One region of the Janibacter sp. UYMM211 genome, then DNA from elsewhere that is predicted to be linked to it. Evidence: predicted binding sites of a transcription regulator. Region 1 holds the regulator's gene; each other region holds the start of a gene.
What was found. Region 1 encodes LexA, which represses DNA repair genes until DNA is damaged. Its sites were predicted from a motif close to TCGAACANNTGTTCGA; they were not measured.
Positions count from the first base shown of each region.

Region 2: a site for LexA is predicted at 3,178-3,193, ahead of ABIB53_RS13675 (HNH endonuclease signature motif containing protein). Genes of this name have one in related genera too.
Region 3: a site for LexA is predicted at 2,879-2,894, ahead of ABIB53_RS00455 (DUF6504 family protein). Genes of this name have one in related genera too.
Region 4: a site for LexA is predicted at 1,404-1,419, ahead of recA (recombinase RecA). Genes of this name have one in related genera too.

Region 1 covers NZ_JBEPOY010000001.1:278,440-283,543, forward strand. Annotated here, with positions in the region: gene ABIB53_RS01245 (vitamin B12-dependent ribonucleotide reductase) at 1-892, opposite strand, end outside; gene nrdR (transcriptional regulator NrdR) at 1,034-1,504, opposite strand; gene ABIB53_RS01255 (LysM peptidoglycan-binding domain-containing protein) at 1,905-2,294, opposite strand; gene lexA (transcriptional repressor LexA) at 2,541-3,281, shown strand; gene ABIB53_RS01265 (NAD-dependent protein deacetylase) at 3,353-4,189, opposite strand; gene ABIB53_RS01270 (hypothetical protein) at 4,418-5,104, shown strand, end outside.
Region 2 covers NZ_JBEPOY010000005.1:120,888-125,991, forward strand. Annotated here, with positions in the region: gene ABIB53_RS13655 (hypothetical protein) at 1-313, opposite strand, end outside; gene ABIB53_RS13660 (PaaI family thioesterase) at 538-969, opposite strand; gene ABIB53_RS13665 (hypothetical protein) at 1,060-1,557, opposite strand; gene ABIB53_RS13670 (ATP-binding protein) at 1,859-3,070, opposite strand; gene ABIB53_RS13675 (HNH endonuclease signature motif containing protein) at 3,197-4,738, shown strand; gene ABIB53_RS13680 (winged helix DNA-binding domain-containing protein) at 4,930-5,104, shown strand, end outside.
Region 3 covers NZ_JBEPOY010000001.1:92,827-97,930, reverse strand. Annotated here, with positions in the region: gene ABIB53_RS00475 (Rv2175c family DNA-binding protein) at 1-127, shown strand, start outside; gene ABIB53_RS00470 (alpha/beta fold hydrolase) at 150-668, opposite strand; gene ABIB53_RS00465 (polyprenyl synthetase family protein) at 685-1,776, opposite strand; gene metF (methylenetetrahydrofolate reductase [NAD(P)H]) at 1,899-2,795, shown strand; gene ABIB53_RS00455 (DUF6504 family protein) at 2,926-3,201, shown strand; gene ABIB53_RS00450 (SAV_6107 family HEPN domain-containing protein) at 3,219-3,668, shown strand; gene ABIB53_RS00445 (methyltransferase domain-containing protein) at 3,760-4,536, shown strand; gene ABIB53_RS00440 (DNA polymerase IV) at 4,561-5,104, shown strand, end outside.
Region 4 covers NZ_JBEPOY010000002.1:747,736-752,839, forward strand. Annotated here, with positions in the region: gene thpR (RNA 2',3'-cyclic phosphodiesterase) at 1-151, shown strand, start outside; gene ABIB53_RS08680 (DinB family protein) at 155-916, shown strand; gene ABIB53_RS08685 (VOC family protein) at 889-1,338, opposite strand; gene recA (recombinase RecA) at 1,595-2,662, shown strand; gene ABIB53_RS08695 (regulatory protein RecX) at 2,704-3,354, shown strand; gene ABIB53_RS08700 (hypothetical protein) at 3,458-4,333, shown strand; gene ABIB53_RS08705 (alpha/beta hydrolase family protein) at 4,330-5,104, shown strand, end outside.

The DNA of each region.
Region 1 (5,104 bases):
CGACCGCACGCATGAACTCGTCGCTGACGCGCACCGAGTTGTTCGCGTTCTGGTACTGGACCGAGACGATGTCGGCGCCGCCGAGGTCCATGTCGAAGCCCGCGTCGCGCAGGGCCCGGATCTTGTCCTCCTCGCGGGCCTTGGTCTCGACGAACTCCTCAATGTCCGGGTGGTCGACGTCGAGGACGACCATCTTCGCCGCGCGACGCGTGGCGCCACCGGACTTGATGGTGCCCGCCGACGCGTCGGCACCGCGCATGAAGCTCACGGGGCCGGAGGCGGTGCCGCCGGAGGAGAGCAGCTCCTTGCTGGACCGGATGCGGGAGAGGTTGAGGCCGGCGCCGGAGCCGCCCTTGAAGATGAAGCCCTCTTCCTTGTACCAGTTGAGGATCGAGTCCATCGAGTCGTCGACGGAGAGGATGAAGCACGCCGAGACCTGCTGGGGGCTCTTCGTGCCGACGTTGAACCACACCGGGGAGTTGAAGCTGAAGACTTGGTGGAGCAGGGCGTAGGTCAGCTCGTGCTCGAAGATCTCGGCGTCGACCGGGGTCGCGAAGTAGCCGTGGTCCTTGCCCGCCTTGACGTAGGTGAGCACGACGCGGTCGATGAGCTGCTTGAGACCCTGCTCGCGCTCGGGCGTGCCGACGGCGCCGCGGAAGTACTTCGTCGTGACGATGGTGCTCGCGTTGGCCGACCAGAAGTCGGGGAACTCGACCCCGCGCTGCTCGAAGATCGTCGCGCCGGTCTTCCAGTTCTGCTGGACGACGTCGCGCTTCTCCCAGGTCACCTCGTCGTAGGGGTGGACGCCCTCGGTGGTGTAGATGCGCTCGACCGTGATGCCGCGGTTCTTCGCGGATCGACGGGTGCTGGGCTTGCCGGCGGTCTCGGTCATGGTCCCTCTCTCGGTGGTGCGGGTCTGCAGGTGGTGCTGCTCATGTGGTGCTGTGTGGTGCGGGCGGCGTGCAAGGGAAGACCTCGCATCAAGCGTGTCACCGGGTACCGACAGCCCGATCGCGTGCCGGTACCCGGGGGTCTAGGGGGCGTCCTGCGCGAGAGCGGTGTGCTCGGCGCGCAGCAGGGTGATGGCGGCCTCGAAGTCCTCGAGCGAGTCGAAGGCCTGGTAGACGCTCGCGAAGCGCAGGTAGGCGACCTCGTCGAGCTCGCGCAGCGGGCCGAGGATCGCCATCCCGATCTCGTGGGCGTCGATCTCGGCGCTGCCCTGCGCCCGCACGGCCTCCTCGACGCGCTGGGCGAGCAGGGCCAGCTGGTCCTCGGTGACCGGTCGGCCCTGGCAGGCCTTGCGGACGCCGACGAGGACCTTGGCCCGGCTGAAGGGCTCCGCCGCCCCCGAGCGCTTCGTCACGCTCAGGCTCGCGCTCTCGAGCGTGGTGAAGCGCCGGTTGCACTCGGGGCACTGCCGACGACGACGGATCGAGGACCCGTCGTCAGCCGTGCGCGAGTCGATGACGCGAGAGTCGGTGTGACGGCAGAAGGGGCAGTGCACGATGCTCTCCTCTCGGGCACGGTGGCACAGGTCGGGCACCGGCTGACTTGCACGAGGCGGGTCGCCGGCTGTGGACCGGGGTGTGGATCAGGGCGGTTCTGCTGTGGACATCTGTCGACAACCGGTGGACAACATCGTCGTACATGTGCACTACATGTGGACGAATGACATCGGTGTAACCACTAGATGTAGTGCCATTTCATCACGCCCACCACCACGCACGCAAGACCCGGCAAGCCCCCGGGCGAGAAGGCCCGGGATACCGGGCGACACGCCGGTGCGAGGCCCTGTCGACAGCCGGCGGGGACAGCACGACGGCCGCACCCGGTGGAGGTGCGGCCGTCGCTATCGCCCGGGTCGGGTCGAGGGACCCGGGTGGTCTGGTGATCCGTCGTGACGGTCAGCGCGTCGGGATGACGAGCTCCTGGCCGGCGTGGACGAAGGGGGTGCTCAGCGCGTTCTCCGAGCGGATGGCCGAGACGGCCGCGCTCGTGGGCACGCCGGGCATCTGGCGGGCGGCGACGTCGCTGAGGGTCTGCCCCTGCTCGACGGTGACGGTCGTGGCCGCCGCGGCCTCGCCGCCCGCGGTCGCGATGCCGGTGCCGAGCGCGAGCAGCGCCGCGACGGCGATCGTCGTGAGCGCGAGGCGACCCCGACGGGTCACCCGCAGCTCGGTGGGGACGTCGGTCCCCGTCGGCACGGACACGAGGTGGCGCTCGGCCCGGCGCGGGTCGCGCAGCGCCGAGGGCCGGGCAGCGTGCTGCGGGGCCTGGACGGTGAGTGCGCTCATGGTCTCCTCCTGGTCGTCTGGTCGAACCGGTGTTCGACGAGGCGTCTGCACGATGTCTAGCACAGGTGTTCGAGCGAGAACAAGACACGCTCGAACATGTGTTTGATCTAGACCGGGCCGAGCACTACCGTCGGCCACACGGGAGAGACAACCAGCGAGCACCGACAACGCTGTCCTCCCCCGCAGGAGCAGGCCACCAGCCGCCCCCTCACGGGTCGCGGCGCGAGCGAGACAGCGAGGGGCGCGATGAGCGAGGACAACATCCGCACGTTGCCGGTGCGGGACAACGGCGAGGGGCTGACCGCCCGGCAGGTCAAGGTCCTCGAGGTGATCCGCAGCGCGGTCGCGACGCGGGGCTACCCGCCGAGCCTGCGCGAGATCGGCGACGCGGTCGGGCTGACGAGCCCGAGCTCGGTGGCCCACCAGCTGACCGCGCTCGAGCGCAAGGGCTACCTGCGCCGTGACCCCAACCGGCCCCGCGCCATCGAGGTCGTCTCGCCCGAGGCGCCCCGCTCCCCCGAGGGCGACGCGCAGACCCACGACATCGCCGGCTACCGCGGTGGCGCCAGCCCCCACGACCCCGACGCGACGGGCAGCGGCGACGCCCACCCCGCCGCCACGTACGTGCCGGTGCTCGGCCAGATCGCCGCGGGCGTGCCGATCGTCGCCGAGGAGAGCGTCGAGGAGGTCTTCCCGCTGCCGAAGCAGGTCGTCGGCGAGGGCTCCCTCTTCCTCCTGCGCGTCGTCGGCGACTCGATGATCGAGGCCGCGATCTGCGACGGCGACTGGGTCGTCGTGCGCCAGCAGCCGACGGCCGACAACGGCGACATCGTCGCGGCGATGCTCGACGACGAGGCGACGGTCAAGACCTTCAAGCGACGTGACGGCAAGGTGTGGCTGCTCCCCCACAACCCCGCCTTCGAGCCGATCGACGGCGACCACGCGACGATCCTCGGCAAGGTCACCGCGGTCCTGCGCCGCATCTGAGCCTGGCGCGCCGCCCCGGCCGGACGGGCCCGCCCCTGCACGGGGCGGGCCCGTCCAGCGTGGCGGGGCGGTCAGCCGACCTGTGCGCTGGCGCGGACCAGCGCGTCCAGGCTCGTGTCGAGCGAGCCGTCGACCCGGTGGGTCGCGAGGTCGTCACCGCGCGTGCGTCCCCTCGTGATGATGACGACCGGCGTGCCGAGCTTGGCGGCCCGCCGCACGAAGCGCAGGCCGGACATCACCTGCAGGCTCGACCCGAGCACGAGCAGGCTCGGCGCCGCCTCCGTGAGCGCGAAGCAGTGCTCGACGAGCGGCTTGTCGACCGAGCCGCCGAAGAAGACGACGTCGGGCTTGAGCATGTCCGACCCGCACACGAGGCAGAGCGGCGCCTCGAAGGTCTCGACCTCGACCTCCTCGAGGCGCACGTCGCCGTCGGGTCGGATCTCGTCGCTGTCCGCGTCGAAGCCGGGGTTGCGCTGCGCCATCCGCTCGTCGAGCGCGGCCCGGGCCTCCCGGGCGCCGCACGCGAGGCAGACCACCTCGGCCAGGCTCCCGTGCAGCTCGACGACACCGGTGCTGCCGGCCGCCTGGTGCAGGCCGTCGACGTTCTGGGTGATGACGGCGCCGACCTGACCGCGCTCCTGCAGGTGCGTGACGAGCTCGTGGGCGCGGTTGGGCAGGGCTGCGCTGAAGCGGCGCCACCCCACGTAGCTGCGCGCCCAGTAGCGCCGCCGGGCGGCGCTGCTGCCGATGAACTCCGACAGGTGCATCGGCGTCACCCGGCGCGTGCCGTCCGGACCGCGGTAGTCGGGGATCCCCGAGTCGGTCGACATCCCCGCGCCGGTGAGGGCCAGCGCCGGCCCGCGGCTCAGCACGTCGGCGATCTCGCGGAAGGTCTCGGGGGTGCTCACCGCACCAGTATCCGCCCCCCGCGGCCGCGGGCGTCGCGCGAGGACCTGACCGTCCCCTGCGGGGCGTCCGCCCAGGTCAGAGCCCGAGATACCACCCCGAAGGCTGTAGTGCGCTCGCGGCCCCCGCTCGCCGGAGGTCACTAGCGTCCACAAGGTCAGGCAGGCCGGCAGCGTCGCCAGCGCCCGGGTCTGCGCCCGTTGCACCACTCACCGAAGAGGGGACTGCAGATGACCGCAGGACCGTACGACCAGGACCGCTCGACCCCGGGCAGCGCAGGCGCCGGCACGGCGTCCGTCGCCAAGGACGAGGCCGCCTCCGTCGCCGGAGACGCCCGGGAGGGCACCCAGCAGGTCGCCGCGACCGCGAAGGACGAGGCCCAGCACGTCGCCCAGGAGACCCAGCAGCAGATCCGCGACCTCTACCACCAGGTGCGCTCCGAGCTGAGCAGCCAGGGGTCGGACCAGCAGAGCCGAGCTGCGGGCGGGTTGCGCACCCTCGCCGACGACCTCGGCGGGATGGCCGATCACGCCGACTCCGGCGTCGGCGGCGACCTCGCCCGACAGGCGGCTCAGCGCACCCGCACCGCGGCGGACTGGCTCGAGGCCCGCGAGCCCGGTGACGTCGTCGCCGAGCTCACGAGCTACGCACGCCGCCGCCCGGGCGCCTTCCTCGCCGGCGCGGCCGTCCTCGGCCTCGTCGCGGGTCGCCTCACCCGTGGGGTGGTCGCCGAGAAGCAGGACGACACCACGCCGCAGGACGAGGGCACACCCTTCGCCCGGCGGCACGCAGAGGCTCCGGTGCAGGCGCCGCCCGTGGCCCCGCCGCCGACCCCGCACGTTGCCACGGGTCCCCCGCCGCCCGTCTCTCCCCCCGCGTCCGGCATCCCGACGGCGGGCCCGATGCCGGGAGAGCAG
Region 2 (5,104 bases), on a different contig from region 1:
GTCGGAGCTCGTAGACGTCCCCGTCCTTGGTCAGGGCACTGCGGTGCTCTTCGTGCAGTCGACCCACCCGGGCGTCGAAGTCGTAGCGGCAGTGCGGGTCGTGCGGCGCCTCGGTGCGGTGGGTGAGCCGGTAGTAGGGGTCCACCAGGGTGCCGTTGCGTCTGGGGTACCCGTGCACGGCCTGCACGACGGTGGTGCATCCGGCGCAGCGCAGGGGCCCGTCGAAGGGCTGGGGGACCCTCTCGATGGCGGTGCGGTCGAAGGTGCGACCGGCGCTGTCGACGGCCCTGGGGATCCCTACCCGCTCTGTCATGTCTGCCTCCCTGCCGCGCACGAGGTGCGCTCGTCGTCGGATCAGTGTCGTGTTGACCACCGTGCCCACCCGTGGGCAGTGCTCGTCGACGAGCCTGGCGGTCTGCACCGCGTGGGCGGCGAACCCGGAGTCGACGACGGTCGGGTTCGAACCGCGCAGGACCGTCAGGTTGCAGTCGGGGAACGGACGCTCGACCCATGCGACCGAGGGCGGCAGGAGAGCGCTCAAGCATCCACCCGGATCACGGTCTGCTGCCCCACTGCCACCAGCGTGGACCGATCCCCGTCACGGGCGTACACCTCGAGGCGGCACACCGACAGGGTCCGACCACTCTTGATCACGCTCCCCACCGCCTCCAGCTCCTCCCCTCGGGCCGGTGCCAAGAAGTTGACCTTCAGCTCCACCGTGAGGACCTCGCTCCCATCATCGAGAAGGGTCAGTGCGGCGTAGCCACCAGCGCTGTCCGCGACGGTGGTGGTGACCCCTCCGTGGAACATCCCGTGCTGCTGGGTCACTGCCGGGCTCATCGGCAGGTGGATGTGCACCTCCCCGGACTCCACCGAGCCCAGCCTCGCCCCCAGGGTGTGCATCAGACCCTGCCTGTCGAAGCTCGCGGTGATCTGGCGGGCACGGTCGGGGTGGCTCGACTCGAACATCGCGCTCCTTCATGTCGGTGGGCGTCGTCCCAGCACACCACCTGCTCGAGGTCCTCGCCCGTCAACCGATCGCGGACGCCCTCCGTGTCCTCATGAACTGGGGTCGACCCCGCGCGCACTTCGTGAGCTGCCCAGGTCGGAGCGGACGACCTCTCGCGCCCTGGCCAGGCTCATAGAGGCTGTCTTGAGTGTCTCTACCGCCCTCCCGTGCAACTGCGGCGGGACTATCCATTTCAGCTGGTTGAGCATCAGGATCGCCTCATCGACGTCCCGAGATGCCCGGGCGACCGCATCGATCGTCTCGTTCGACCCGAATGTGTAGATCTGTGCCAGCGTCTCGATCGGGATACCGATAGACGTACCGGGCAGCTCGATGTTGTTGCGAGGAGACCCTTCGCGCAGAGCCATACGCCAGGGCACAAGCTGATGCGACGACTGGACGATCCATTGCATGACCAGCGCGTAGACCCGCTCGCGCGATCCGTACAGCCGCGCCTGCTCGGCTTCGAGTTGCGTGAACTCCCGTTCGCGCTCGGCGTTCTCCCGCGACAGCTCCGCGATCTGCCGATTGCTCCGGTTGGTGAACAACCCGACACCGGCTACGGCTAGAGCTGTTATCGCAGCGGACGCGATGTATGCCCACCAAGTCATTTCCACCCCTACCACTCGACATGGTCAACCCTGCCGATCGAACATATCGGTCGCCAACGCGACGACGGCCGCCCCAACAGAACCCGACGGGCCACGCGCGGCGCCTCATCGAGTGGACCAGGATCCTCGAACACAGCGATCAAGTTCGTCGAAAAATCACTCGCCTTGATCACGACAATCAGATTCGTCGCGGGACTGGGCCAGGAGATCAGAATCGGTAATGCCCGGACACCTTCGCTCAGGTCTGCTCGCGCAGGTACCGGCCGAAGTGCGGCACGGTGAAGGCGATGCGGCCGCGCTCCCCCGAGTAGATGAGGCCCTTCTTCAGCAGTGCGTCGCGAGCCGGCGAGAGCGACTGCGGCTTCTTGCCGAGGTGCGAGGCGACCTCCGCGGTGGCGACGGACTCGATGTCGTCGAGCTCCTCCCCCTTCGCCGCGGTGTCGGCGGCCAGGTCGGCCATCGCGCGCAGGTACTCGCGCTCCCCCGGCGTCGCGCGCTCGAAGCGCGAGCCGAAGAAGCCGACGGCGAGCTCGCTCTCCGCGTCGGGAGCCGCGACGGTGACGTCGTCGGGGGTGATCGGCGAGCGGGGGGCCTTGTCCCACACGGACTTCCCGTACGCCTGGATGAAGTAGGGGTACCCGCCCGTCGCCGCGTAGAGACGGTCGAGGGCCTCCTGCTCGAAGGCTGCGCCCTCGAGCTCGGCGGGCGAGGTGAGCGCCCGGTCGGCGGCCTCGCGCGGCAGCCGGTCGATGCGCACGTAGCGGAACAGGCGCTCCGAGTAGGACTTGCTCGCCGAGAGCACGGCCGGCAGGTGCGGCAGCCCGGCGCCGACGACGATGACGGGCAGACCGGACTGGCTGATCTCGTGGCAGGCGGCGCACAGCGCGGAGATGTCGTCGGGCCCGAGGTCCTGCATCTCGTCGATGAAGACGGCGACGCCGCGGCCGAGGTCCGCCGCGAGCCCGCCGACGTCGGTGAGCAGCTCGACGAGGTCGATCTCGATGTCGCCGGAGTCGGCGCGACCCTTGATGGCGGGCGCGTCGATGCCGCCGGTCCACATCTCGCGCAGCTTCGTGCCCGGCGCGGAGTCACGCTGCCCGAAGGACTTGATGACGCCGAGGACGTGCTCGACCTCCTCGGCCTGGCTGTGGCCGAGCTCGCGGACCGCCTGGTGCAGGGCGCTGGCGAGGGGGCGGCGCAGCCGCTGGTCCGGGCGGGCCTCGATCTTGCCGGTCCCCCACCGCGCGCGGACGGCGGCGCTGCGCAGCTGGTTGAGGAGCACCGTCTTGCCCACGCCGCGCAGCCCGGTGAGGACGAGGCTGCGGTCGGGACGGCCGGCGGCGACCCGCGCGAGGACGACGTCGAAGGTCTGCAGCTGCTCCTCGCGACCCGCGAGCTCGGGCGGTCGCTGGCCGGCGCCGGGCGCGTACGGGTTGGTGATCGGGTCCATGAGATCGGACGGTATCCCGATGTCTAGCCGTCTCCCGATATCTCGGTAGCGAGTCGCAGCGAAGGGGTGTCGGTCAGGTCTCGTCGGGGCGGCAGCGTTGTCGGTGGTCGAACGTATGTTCTACCCATGGCTCTCGCACCAGCCCTTCGCCCCTCTCCGGACGGTCCGCGTCCGGGTGGGGCCTGCGGTGAGGTGCACGCCGGTCTGGACCGGCTCGAGGCCGATCTCGACGCGCTCGGGCGGGCGCCGGGGGTCACCGCCCGCGAGATGGGCGAGGTCATGCGTGAGCTGACCCGTCTGCTCAACCGGATGCAGGCCCTCACCGACAAGGGCGCGGCCGTCGCCGCGTCGATCGACGTCGCCGGACGGACCGGGGCGCGGTCGACGGGGCAGTGGCTGGCCCAGGTGACGAGTAGCGACCCGCGGGCGGGCTACCGGCAGGCCCAGCGGGCCGAGGGCGCGGGTCTGGCCGCCGTGACGTCGGGCGGGAGCGTGTTGAAGGGGTCCGGGGCGGTGGGGGTCGGTTCGGTGGCAGACGGGTCCGCTGGAGACGGGGCGAAGGGAGCCGAGGTGAGCCTCACGGGGCGTGCCCAGCTCGCCGGCGACCTGTCGCGCGAGCAGGTCGAGGTCATCCAGACCAGCCTGTCCGCGCTGCCCGACGGGCTGGCGCCGGAGGCGGTCCTCGGGTGCGTGCGCGAGCTCATCGAGCTCGCGCACGGGCACGGGCACGGGCACGGACCACGAGACCTCCGCCGCCTCGCGGCACGGGTGCTCGAGCAGGTCGGGCAGCCGGTCGAGGTCGTCGACGCCCACGAGGAGCAGCAGGTGCGCAGCGCCGAGGACCTCGCGTGGGAGCGCGCCTCCTTCTGGATCCGCGACAACGGCGACGGGACGATGCACGGTCAGTTCACCGTGCCCACCCTCGCCGGGCAGACGCTGAAGAAGATCCTCGACGCGATGTCCTCGCCGCGACGACGCGGCGCCGCAGGTCCTGACGGCAGCACCGGGGCGGGTGACGAGACGTCGGCTGGCGCGGGCGCGTCAGGGGCGGATGCCTCAGGGGCCGGCGCGTCAGGGGCCAGCACGTCAGGGGCCGGCGTGCCGCTCCCGGCGTGGTGCGACCCCGGGCTCAGCCCGCGCGACCGGCAGGTCGCCCGCCAGCAGCGCCAGGGGCAGGACCTCTCCGTCCTCCTCGGGCACCTGCCGACCGACCACCTCCACGAGAAGACCGCGGCCACCGTCGTCGTCACCACGCGCCTCAGCGACCTCGTCGGGGAGACGCTGCGCGTCGGGTCCACCGACACGGGCGACACGCTCAGCCCGGGCGAGGTCCGCCGGGTCGCGTGCCAGGCCGGCATCGTCCCCGCGGTCCTCGACGGAGACTCCGTCCCGATCGACCTCGGCCGGCAGACCCGCTTCTACTCGTCGACGCAGCGCGTGGCGCTCGCGACGATCTACGACACGTGCGCGGCACGAGGGTGCGACATCCCCTTCGCCTGGACGGAGGTCCATCACGCGCACCCGTGGAAGCTCGGCGGGAGCACCGACCTGAAGAACGGCATCCCCCTGTGCGGCAGGCACCACCGCATGCTCGACCGGGGCTTCGAGCATCGGGTGCTGCGTGAGGGCAGCCGTGTCGTCGTCGAGCTCGCGAGACGACGGACGTAGGGGCGTGCCGTGGTCCCGAGGTGCGAGGACGTGACGAAGCGGGGCGACGAGCCTCGACCAGCCGTGGCCCCTGAGGTGCGAAGCGAAGCGGCGAGCCCCGACGGGCCGTCCACCGGCACGTGCGACGAGACAGGAGGGGTCCGCGTGACCGAGGTCGTGACGGCGGGGCCGCAGAGGCCTAGGTTCGTGCCATGACGCGCTGGACGGTCGAGGACGTCGCCCGGATGAGGCTGCTCTCGCAGCGGCTCGTCGACCCGATGGGGTCGCCGACGGAGGTGGTGCGGCACCTGACGTGCACGCAGGCGCAGGACTTCCCCGGGTCGACCATGTCGATCGCGCTGCGGACGACGGGGCGGTCGCTCGCCG
Region 3 (5,104 bases), 190 kb from region 1:
CGAGGTCGTCGCCTGGCTCTTCGCCCGCGACGAGACGCTGCCCGGGGGCGCGACCACCCCGGTCGAGGCCATCCGCGCGGGCTTCAAGACCGAGGTGCGCCGCCGGGCGATGGAAGAGGCGCTCTAGCCGGTCGGTCCGCCCCGCGCCGTCACGGCGCGAGCGAGAGCGACCCGACGACGACCGTGGTCGCGTCGCCCATCAGCTGGTGACCGCCGCGGTCGTGCAGGACCCGCCGCGCGGCCGGGAGCCGTGCGCTCAGCAGGTCGAGGTGCCCGGCGGGCACCACCTCGTCGTCGGCGCAGTGGTGCAGGGTGACCCGCAGCGCGGGGTCGAGCCGCTCTGCGGCGTCGTCCGGCAGCGCGTAGTCGGCGACGTCCCACCCCTTCGGCCCCCAGTCCGGCGCGGCGAGCAGCACGAGGTGGTCGACGCCGAGGTCGGCCTGGGTCGCCATGCGCAGCACGGTCGACCCGCCGAAGGAGTGGCCGACGACCGTGCGCACCTGCGGGGTGATCGCGTCGCGGACGCACGCGGCCCACGCGTCGTGGCTCATGTCCTCGTCGGGCAGCCGCGGGGCGAGGACGGGCTCGGCGAGCCCCTCCCGCAGGGCGCGCACGAGGACCTGGTCCTCGTCGTGCCCGCCGGCCCCGTGGAGGAAGAGCAGCGCCACCCCCTCAGGGTAGGGGTCAGGCGGTGCGCGCGGTGGCGAGCTCGACGAGCTCGGCGAGGGCCTCGACCGCCTCGGGCCGCGACCCCGGCAGGCCCGCGACCTCGTCCAGAGCAGCGCGCGAGGCGTCGACGAGCCGGGTGATCTCGGCCTCGACCTCGGCCACCGCGCCGGTGCTCGTCAACAGCTCGCGGAAGCGCGCCACCTGCGTGTCGTCGAGCTCGGGGTCGCCGAGGTGCTCCTCGAGCCAGGCCCGCTGCGCGACGTCGGCGGCCAGCCAGGCCCGGGCGACGAGGACCGTGCGCTTGCCCTCGCGCAGGTCGTCGCCCGCCGGCTTGCCCGTCTCGTCGGGGTCGCCGAAGACGCCGAGGAGGTCGTCGCGCAGCTGGAAGGCCTCGCCGAGCGCGAGCCCGTGGCGCGAGAGCGCCTCGCGCGTCGCCGGCGAGGCTCCCGCGGCGGCCGCGCCGATGAGCAGGGGGTGCTCGACGGAGTACTTCGCGCTCTTGTAGCGCAGCACCCGCCGGGCCCGCTCGACGCGCTCTGCGCCGTCGGCGGCCGACCACGGCTGCATCGACTCGACGACGTCGATGAACTGGCCGGCCATGAGCTGGGTGCGCATCCGCTCGAGGACCTCCCACGCCGCGGCGAGACGGTCGGCCGGCAGGCCCGAGCGCACGACGAGGTCGTCGCACCAGTCGAGGCAGAGGTTGCCGGCGAGGATCGCCCCGGACAGGCCGAAGCGGTCGGCGTCGCCGCGCCACCCGCGCTGCGCGTGCGCGGCGGCGAGCGCCCGGTGCGCCGCGGGGGCGCCGCGGCGGGTGTCGGAGTCGTCCATGACGTCGTCGTGGAGGAGGGCCGCGGCCTGGAAGAGCTCCATCGCCGAGGCGAGGGCCACCGGCACGTGCCCGTCCTCGCCGCCCCCCGCGCGCCAGCCCCAGTAGGCGAAGGCGGCGCGCAGCCGCTTGCCGCCGCGCACGAGCGAGCTGATCGCGTCGATGAGGTCGGCGACGTCCGGACCCATCTCGTCGAGATGACGTTGCTGACGGGCGATCTCGGCGTCGAGCTGGGCCTGGACCCGGCCCCGCAGATCGGCGGCGAAGGGGTCGGGCACGTCGGCTCCTCGAGGGTGGGGTCGGGCGGTGCGGTCGGTGCTGCGAGCGGCGACGTCGGCGGCGGTCTCAGCAGCAGGTACGCGCCAGCCTACGGGCAGGCCCGCGGGCTATGGTCGCCGCCATGACGTCGCCCAGCGCACCCGGCGGGACCATCCCGCAGCGGCTCTCCTCGACGCGTCCCTCGATCAGCTTCGAGTTCATGCCGCCCAAGGACGACGCGGGCGAGGCGGTGCTGTGGGAGGCGATCGCACGCCTCGAGCCCTTCGGCCCCGACTTCGTGTCGGTGACCTACGGCGCGGGCGGCTCGAGCCAGGACCGCACGCTGCGCGTCACCGAGCAGATCGGCCAGCGCACCTCGCTCACCGCGATGGCGCACCTCACGTGCGTCAGCCAGAGCGTCGACGACCTGCGCGAGGTGCTCGCCGGGTACGCCGCCGCCGGCATCGACCACGTCCTCGCCCTGCGCGGAGACCCGCCCGGTGACCCCGGCGGCGAGTGGACCGCGCACCCGCAGGGGCTCGACCACGCCGAGGACCTCGTCGCCCTGGTGCGCGAGGTCGGCGGCTTCGAGGTCGGCGTCGCGGCCTTCCCCGACGTGCACCCGAGCTCGGCCTCGTTGCGCGACGACGTCGAGACCCTCGTGCGCAAGGCCGACGCCGGCGCGAGCTTCGCCGTGACCCAGATGGTCTTCGACGCCGAGTCCTACCTGCGGCTGCGCGACGAGGTCGCCGCCCGCCGCGACCTGCCGATCACCCCCGGTCTCATGCCGGTGACGAGCGTCAAGCAGATCCGGCGGATGGCCCAGCTCATGGGCACGCCCCTGCCCGCGGCCGTCGTCGACCGCCTCCAGGCCGTCGACGGCGATCCCGCGGCGGTGCGGGCCGTGGGCGTCGAGATCGCCACCGAGCTCGCCGACCGGATGCTCGGGGAGGGCGCCCCGGGCCTGCACCTCATCACGATGAACCGCTCGACGGCGAGCCTCGAGGTGCTGCAGAACCTCTCGCACCTGCGCGCCTGAGCGACCGCTCGGCGCACGCCCCGCCCCCGTGCCCCGGCGGGCTTGACCACCTCGACGTCACCCGCGCTAGTGTGGCCACCAGTTCGAACAGGTGTTCGATCACGGGTGACGGCGACGAGCGGAGGACGCGGTGACGACGCGGGTGGCGGGCGAGAGGTGCGAGGTGCGAGGGGCTCCGGGCGGTGACTCATCGGGTGACGGGGGAGCGCCCCGGGCCTTCCTGTGGAGGGGGCGCCTCCACCGGGTGAGCCGGGTCGTCGACCGCTGGCAGGAGGACTGCCGCGGCGAGGTCTGGCGGGTCTGCGCGAGCTCGGGCCGAGGCGCCGACGAGGTCTTCGACCTGCGGGCGGACCGCGAGGACGGCGGGGCGGCCGTCGCCTGGTCGCTCGTGGCGGCGCGGGGCTGAGGGTGGTCGTGCACGGCATGGCGGACATCGAGCAGGTCGGCCGGCTCCTCGCCGACGCCGCCGACGCCCTCACCGAGGCGCACTGGGTGCGCGAGGCCCCCGAGCGGCTCGCCGCTACCCGGCTCGGCACGCTGCGGGTGGCCGCCGCGGTCCTCGCGGCACGCGGGCGCCCTGGCCAGGCGGCGGGCAGCCCGAGCAGCACCTGGCAGGTCCTCGCCCGGGTCGCCCCCGAGCTCTCGGAGTGGGCGGCGCACCTCGAGCGGGCCGAGCGTCGTCCTCCCGTCGACGTCCGCGGGGTCGACGACCTGCTGCGGGCGGGCGAGGACTTCCTCCTCGTCGCCGCGGCGACGCTCGGGCTGCCGGCTCCGAGCCTGCCGGCCACCCTCGTGCCCGTCAGCCTGAGCAGCACAGGTCTGCCCCCGTCGGGTCTGGGCGGCACCGGGCGCAACGAGGCCGAGGCGTCGTGACCCCGCCTGCGGGGTGGTCGCACCCGTGGGCCGGGCCGAACTAGGGTTGGGGCATCCACGTGCCGCACCCGTGGCGCACGAAGGGAGCACCGTGAGCGACGAACGCCGACCCGCCCGCCGCCGGGGGGTCGAGAGCAACCTGCGGACCGCCGCCGTGTGGTCCGAGGTCTCCACGCTGACCGCCGAGCGGCAGCGCGAGCTCGGCCGTGCCCTGCGCGTCCTCGACCTCGGAGGTGGCACCGGAGGGCTGGCCGTGCCGCTCGCCGAGCAGGGGCACACCGTGACCGTCGTCGACCCGAGCGCCGACGCCCTCGCCTCGCTGCGACGGCGGAGCGCCGAGTCGAGCGCCTCGGCCCGCATCAGCGCCGTCCAGGGCGACGCCGACACCCTCTCGGAGGTGCTCGCCGCCGGCAGCGTCGACCTCGTGTGCTGCCACGGGACCCTCGAGGTCGTCGACGACCCGGACACCACGCTGTGCCGGATCGCCGACGTCCTCGCGCCCGGTGGCTACCTCAGCCTCGTCACGGCGCAGCGCCTGGCCGCCGTCGTCGCCCGGGCGCTCGCCGGTCGCTTCGACCAGGCCCGGGCTGCGCTCGCCAGCCCGGACGGGCGCTGGGGGAGCGGCGACCCGATGCCGCGTCGCTTCGACCAGGGCGACGTCGTGGCCCGGCTCGGTCGGGCCGGCTTCACCGTCGAGGCGATCCACGGCGTGCGCATCTTCAGCGACCTCGTGCCCGGGGCGCTGCTCGACTCCGAGGCTGACCGCGCCGACGTGCTCGCGCTCGAGCAGGCGAGCGTCGCCGACGAGGAGCGCTCGGTGCTCAGCCACCTCGGCTCGCAGCTGCACGCCCTCGCCCGCAAGGACTGACGGCGTGATCCGGGGTGCGCGGCGATGAGCCGGCGGCAGTTCCGGGTCCCCGAGCGCCCGCACGACCGCCCGCTCGACGAGACCGGCTGCGGCGTCATGCACGTCGACATGGACGCCTTCTACGCCTCCGTCACCCTGCGCCACCACCCCGAGCTCGTCGGGACCCCGGTGATCATCGGCGGGGGAGAGCGCGGCGTCGTGCTGTCGGCGACCTACGAGGCCCGCGCCTTCGGCGTGACCTCGGCGATGCCCATGGTCCGGGCCCGACGGCTGTGCCCCCGGGCGACCGTCCTCGCCCCCGACCACCAGGAGTACTCCGCGGTCTCGAAGGGGGTCATGCGGATCTTCGAGGGGATCACCCCCTTCGTCGAGCCGATCAGCCTCGACGAGGCCTTCCTCGACGTCTCGGGGGCCACGCGCCTGCTCGGGGCACCGACGGCGATCGCGGAGCGGATCCGCGCCCAGGTGCGGGCCGAGCAGGGGATCACCTGCTCCGTCGGCATCGCGAGCACGAAGTTCGTCGCCAAGCTCGCGTCGGGCCTGGCCAAGCCCGACGGGGTCCTGCTCG
Region 4 (5,104 bases), on a different contig from region 1:
GCAGGCGGACCCCTTCGTCGTCGACGAGGTCGAGCTCGTCGCCTCCTTCCTCGGCGAAGGGGCGAAGGGGCGGCCCCGTCACGAGGTCGTCGCGACCGTGCCGCTCGGAGCGGACCCGTTGCCGCCGGGAGAGGCGCTGCGCGAGGGTTGACGCATGGCCGAGCGCTTCGTCGACGTGGATCTCAGCGGGGCCCGCTTCGAGCGGGTCGACCTGTCGGGGGCGGTGCTGCGCTCGGTCCTGGTCGACGGCGCCGAGATCGAGGCCCCGTGGCTGCTCGCCGGCGGTGCCGGCCTCGTCGTCAACGGCGTGGACGTGGCTCCCCTCGTCGACGCCGAGCTCGACGCCCGGATGCCCGGCCGGTCGCTGCGGCGTGCGGGCGACCCCGACGGGCTGAGGGCGGCGTGGGCGGCGCTGGAGCGGTCGTGGGAGCGGGTCCTGGAGCGGGTCGCGGCCATGCCGTCCGGCACGGTCGACGTGAGCGTCGACGACGAGTGGTCCTTCGCGCAGACCCTGCGTCATCTCGTCATGGCGACCGACACGTGGCTCGGGCGCGCGGTGCTCCGGCTCGAGCAGCCCTACCACCCCCTCGGCCAGCCGCACGCCGAGTACGAGACCGACGGCTACGACATGTCGGTCTTCACGACGCGGCAGCCGACGTACGAGGAGGTGCTCGAGGCGCGGGCAGGGCGTCAGCGGATGGTCCGTGAGCACCTCGCGACGCTCGTCGCCGACGACCTCGCCCAGGTGCGGGCCAACCCCTGGGCGCCGCAGCACGCGGAGACGACGCTGTCGTGCCTGCGCACGATCCTCGACGAGGAGTGGGAGCACCAGCGCTACGCGGTGCGCGACCTCGACCTGCTCCAGGCCCGGTCGGCGTCGTCGGACACTCAGCCGACGAACATGCAGAAGGGGTGACCGGCCGGGTCGGCGACGACGTAGAGGGGCTCCTCGGGGTCCTGCGAGCGGTCGAGGACGAGCCGGCCGCCGAGGTCGAGGGCCCGCCGCAGGTTGGCCTCGAGGGCAGGGACGTCGGGGACGGTGCAGTCGACGTGGAGCTGCATCGGCACGTCGTCGTCGGGCCAGGTCGTCGCGGTGAGCCGCTCGACCTGGTGGACGGCCAGGGCGCGCCCGCCGTCGGGCTGGTGCAGGACGAGCCAGTCGGCGTCGTCGCGCTCGCCCTCGGCCGGCGGCTCGTCGCCGGGTCGGTAGACGAGGCCGAGGAGACGGCGGTAGAACTCGGCGAGGGCTCGGGCGTCGGTGGTGTCGAGGACGGTCTGGCACAGGCGGGGGAGGGGGACCTCGCCCTCGTCGGGCCTGCTCCCGGGCTGGGTCGTCATCGCGTGTCCTCCTCGTGGCGGCCGTCGGCGGCCCGACACGCCGTCCGGCGCGTCGGTGCACGACCTCGAACACCTGTTCGGCTAGGTTTGTGCACAGCGGTCATCCCGACGGCATCAGTATCCACAGCCTCACGGCGGCTGGGGTCGTTGTCGGTGGTGGTCCCTAGCGTCTGACCCGACAGCACGACGAGACCGACCGTGCGACGGTTCGCCGGTGGGCGCGCCCGACCCGAGCAAGAACAGGCAGGTACCTGGCATGGCTGATGTCACCGCCATCGACACCAAGCTCCACGAGCAGAAGCTGAAGTCCCTCGACTCCGTCATGGGCCAGATCGAGAAGTCGCACGGCAAGGGCGCGATCATGCGCCTGGGCGACGACGTCCGGCCGCCCATCGCCGTCATCCCGACCGGGTCGATCTCCCTCGACATCGCGCTCGGCATCGGCGGGCTGCCCCGCGGCCGGGTGGTCGAGATCTACGGCCCCGAGTCGAGCGGCAAGACGACGGTCGCTCTCCACGCCGTCGCCAGCGCCCAGCGCGCCGGTGGCATCGCGGCCTTCATCGACGCCGAGCACGCCCTCGACCCCGAGTACGCCAAGAAGCTCGGCGTCGACACCGACGCACTCCTCGTCTCCCAGCCCGACACCGGTGAGCAGGCGCTCGAGATCGCCGACATGCTCATCCGCTCCGGTGCTCTCGACATCATCGTCATCGACTCGGTGGCGGCGCTCGTGCCGCGCGCCGAGATCGAGGGCGAGATGGGCGACAGCCACGTCGGTCTCCAGGCCCGTCTCATGAGCCAGGCGCTGCGCAAGATCACCGGTGCGCTCAACACCTCGGGCACGACGGCGATCTTCATCAACCAGCTCCGCGAGAAGATCGGCGTGATGTTCGGCTCCCCGGAGACGACGACCGGTGGCAAGGCGCTGAAGTTCTACGCCTCCGTGCGTCTCGACGTCCGGCGCATCGAGACGCTCAAGGACGGCAGCGAGCCGGTCGGCAACCGCACCCGCGTCAAGGTCGTCAAGAACAAGGTCTCCCCGCCCTTCAAGCAGGCGGAGTTCGACATCCTCTACGGGCAGGGCATCTCCCGCGAGGGCGGTCTCATCGACCAGGGCGTCGACCACGGCTTCGTGCGCAAGGCCGGTGCCTGGTACACGTACGAGGGCGACCAGCTCGGCCAGGGCAAGGAGAACGCCCGCAACTTCTTGAAGGACAACCCGCAGCTCGCCGACGAGATCGAGGTCAAGATCAAGACCAAGCTCGGCATCGGGGTCCCGGTCGAGGAGCCCGAGGGCAGCGTCGACGTCCCGGTCGACTTCTGATCGCACCGGCTGACGCCGACACGCAGAGCTGATCGCCCGCGATGAGCAGCACCGACGAGACCGCCGCGCCCGGCACGCCCCAGGAGCAGACCCTGGAGCGGCTGCGCGCGGCGGTCGCGCGTGCCCAGGCGGGGGAGCCGACCCCGGGCGGGCAGAGCGCGCCGAGTGCGCCGAGCGGGCCCCCGCCGCCCGAGGCGCCCGACGACGACGCCGACCCCCGGGCGGTGGCCCGGGCCGTCGTGCTGCGGGCGCTCACCGGGTCGCCGAAGTCGCGCGCCGAGCTCGAGCGCACGCTGCGGCGCAAGGGCTGCCCCGACGACGTCGCCGCCGAGGTGCTCGACCGCATGGAGCACGTGGGCCTCGTCGACGACGAGGCGTACGCGCAGATGTTCGTGCGCTCCAAGCGCACCGGTCGGGGCCTGGCCCGGCGGGCGCTGCAGCACGAGCTGCGGGCGAAAGGGGTCGACGACGAGACGGCGAGCGGGGTGCTCGCCCAGATCGACGTCGACGACGAGCGCGACGTCGCGCGTGAGCTCGTCGCGAAGAAGCTGCGCTCGATGCACGGCCTCGAGCGGGTCGTGCAGACCCGCCGCCTCGCGGGGATGCTCGCCCGGAAGGGCTACTCCTCGGAGATCTCCCGTCAGGTGATCGCCGAGTCCCTCGACGCGCTGCCCGAGCACCAGCGCGACTGACTGACCCGCGCACCCTGTCGCACCCCGGCATGGGGAGCGCTCCCCATTCCCCACCGCGAGGGGCCCGCCCTAGCGTCGCTGGCACACCGGCGAGGGAGCGGGCATGGGCACGAGCGGTCACGAGCACGACCACGACGAGCACGAGCACCAGGGCGGGGGCAGGACCCGCTCGATGACCATCCGGCGGGTCAGCCTGCCGGCCTTCGAGACCGCCCTCGCGGCGGCCACCGGTGAGGACGTGCCGGCGCCGGAGGGAGCCTGGGCAGAGCTGGAGCGCGCCGAGATCGCGAGCGGTGGGACGCTGCTCCCGTCGTGGGCTCGTGCCCTCGCGGCAGCCCCGGGAGCGCCGGTGCAGGTGCGCGTCGTCGCCCGCCAGGACCTCGTCTCCTTCGAGAGCGACATCGCCCTGCTGCCCGGCATCGCGCTCGTGCGCACGCAGCGGGTCCGCCTGCGCGCCACGGCCGAGGGCTACGAGGCGGTGGGGCGAGAGGGCGCCGTCGAGCTCGTCGCGGTCCAGCCCGAGCAGCTGTGGGCGGCCGTGCGCAGGGTGCTGCCGCCCCACGAGGCGCTGCGGGCAGCCGCTCATGTGACCCCGCTGAGCCGCGAGCGCCATCTCGCGCCGCCGCGCGGTGTCGCCGAGGACCTGAGTCGACGCGTCGAGGCCGACCCGCTCGGGCGCACCCCCGGCGCCGTCCTCGAGTCCGCCGTCGACGACCCCGAGCTGTCGGCGGTGCTCGCCGGCGGCGAGGCCCAGGTCGCCCTGACCGTCCTGGCGCGCACCGGCGCGGACGTCGTCGTGCCGGTGGGCAGCGGCCACTGGGTGCTCGCTGACGAGCACCTGTGCGCCGTGCGCACGGCGTCCGGGACGCTCGACGTCGTCGGGGTCGAGCCGGGTGACGTCGCCGCCCAGCTGCGCTACCTCGTCACCGGCGCCCACGCTCTCGTCGACGAGGCGATCACCGGGCAGGTCGGGGCATGAGCGTCACCGAGGGCCTCGACCCCGCGCTCGTGCGCGAGGTGGCCGCGCACCTCGCCGACCAGGCGGGCCGTGCCGACGACGTCGGCACGAGTGGCACCGCGATGCTGCGCGTCCTCGACGGGTGCTGGGCCGGGGGCGACGTCGAGGACTTCGCCCGGGGGTGGCAGCAGGCTGCGCCGTCGATCTCGGCGGCGGCTCACGCGCTGCGCTCGGCCGCTGACGACCTCGAGCGCCAGGTCGCCGACCAGGAGGGCACGAGCGGCGGTCGCGCCCCGTCGGTGCCGGTGGCCCACGAGCCGCCCGCCCGGCCCTGGTGGCAGGACGCGTGGGAGGGCGCGGGCGACCTCGCCGACGACCTCCTCGGCGCGGGCGAGGAGGTGCTCGACACCGTCGCCGACGGCGCGGGATGGCTCGGGGACCGTGCCGAGGACGGGCTGGACTGGCTCGGTGACCCCGGCGAGGACACCGGGCGCTGGCTGGGCGACCGCGCGAGCGATCTCGTCGTCGGGCTGTCCCGGTACGGGGAGAGCGTCGCTCACACCTTCGTCCGCCTCACCGAGTCAGCCGGCCACCACCTCGACCTCTTCACCGACGTCTTCACGCAGGGTCGGTGGCCCCGTCTCAGCGAGGTCGTCGCGAGCACCCTGCTCCTCGGCGGGAGCGTCGCCAACCTCGCCGGGGCGCTGCTCACCGGGCAGGACCTCGACCTCCTCGACGACGGCACGGGCACCATCACCGGCTCCACCGAGCTGTCGACCTCGGGCTCGGTCG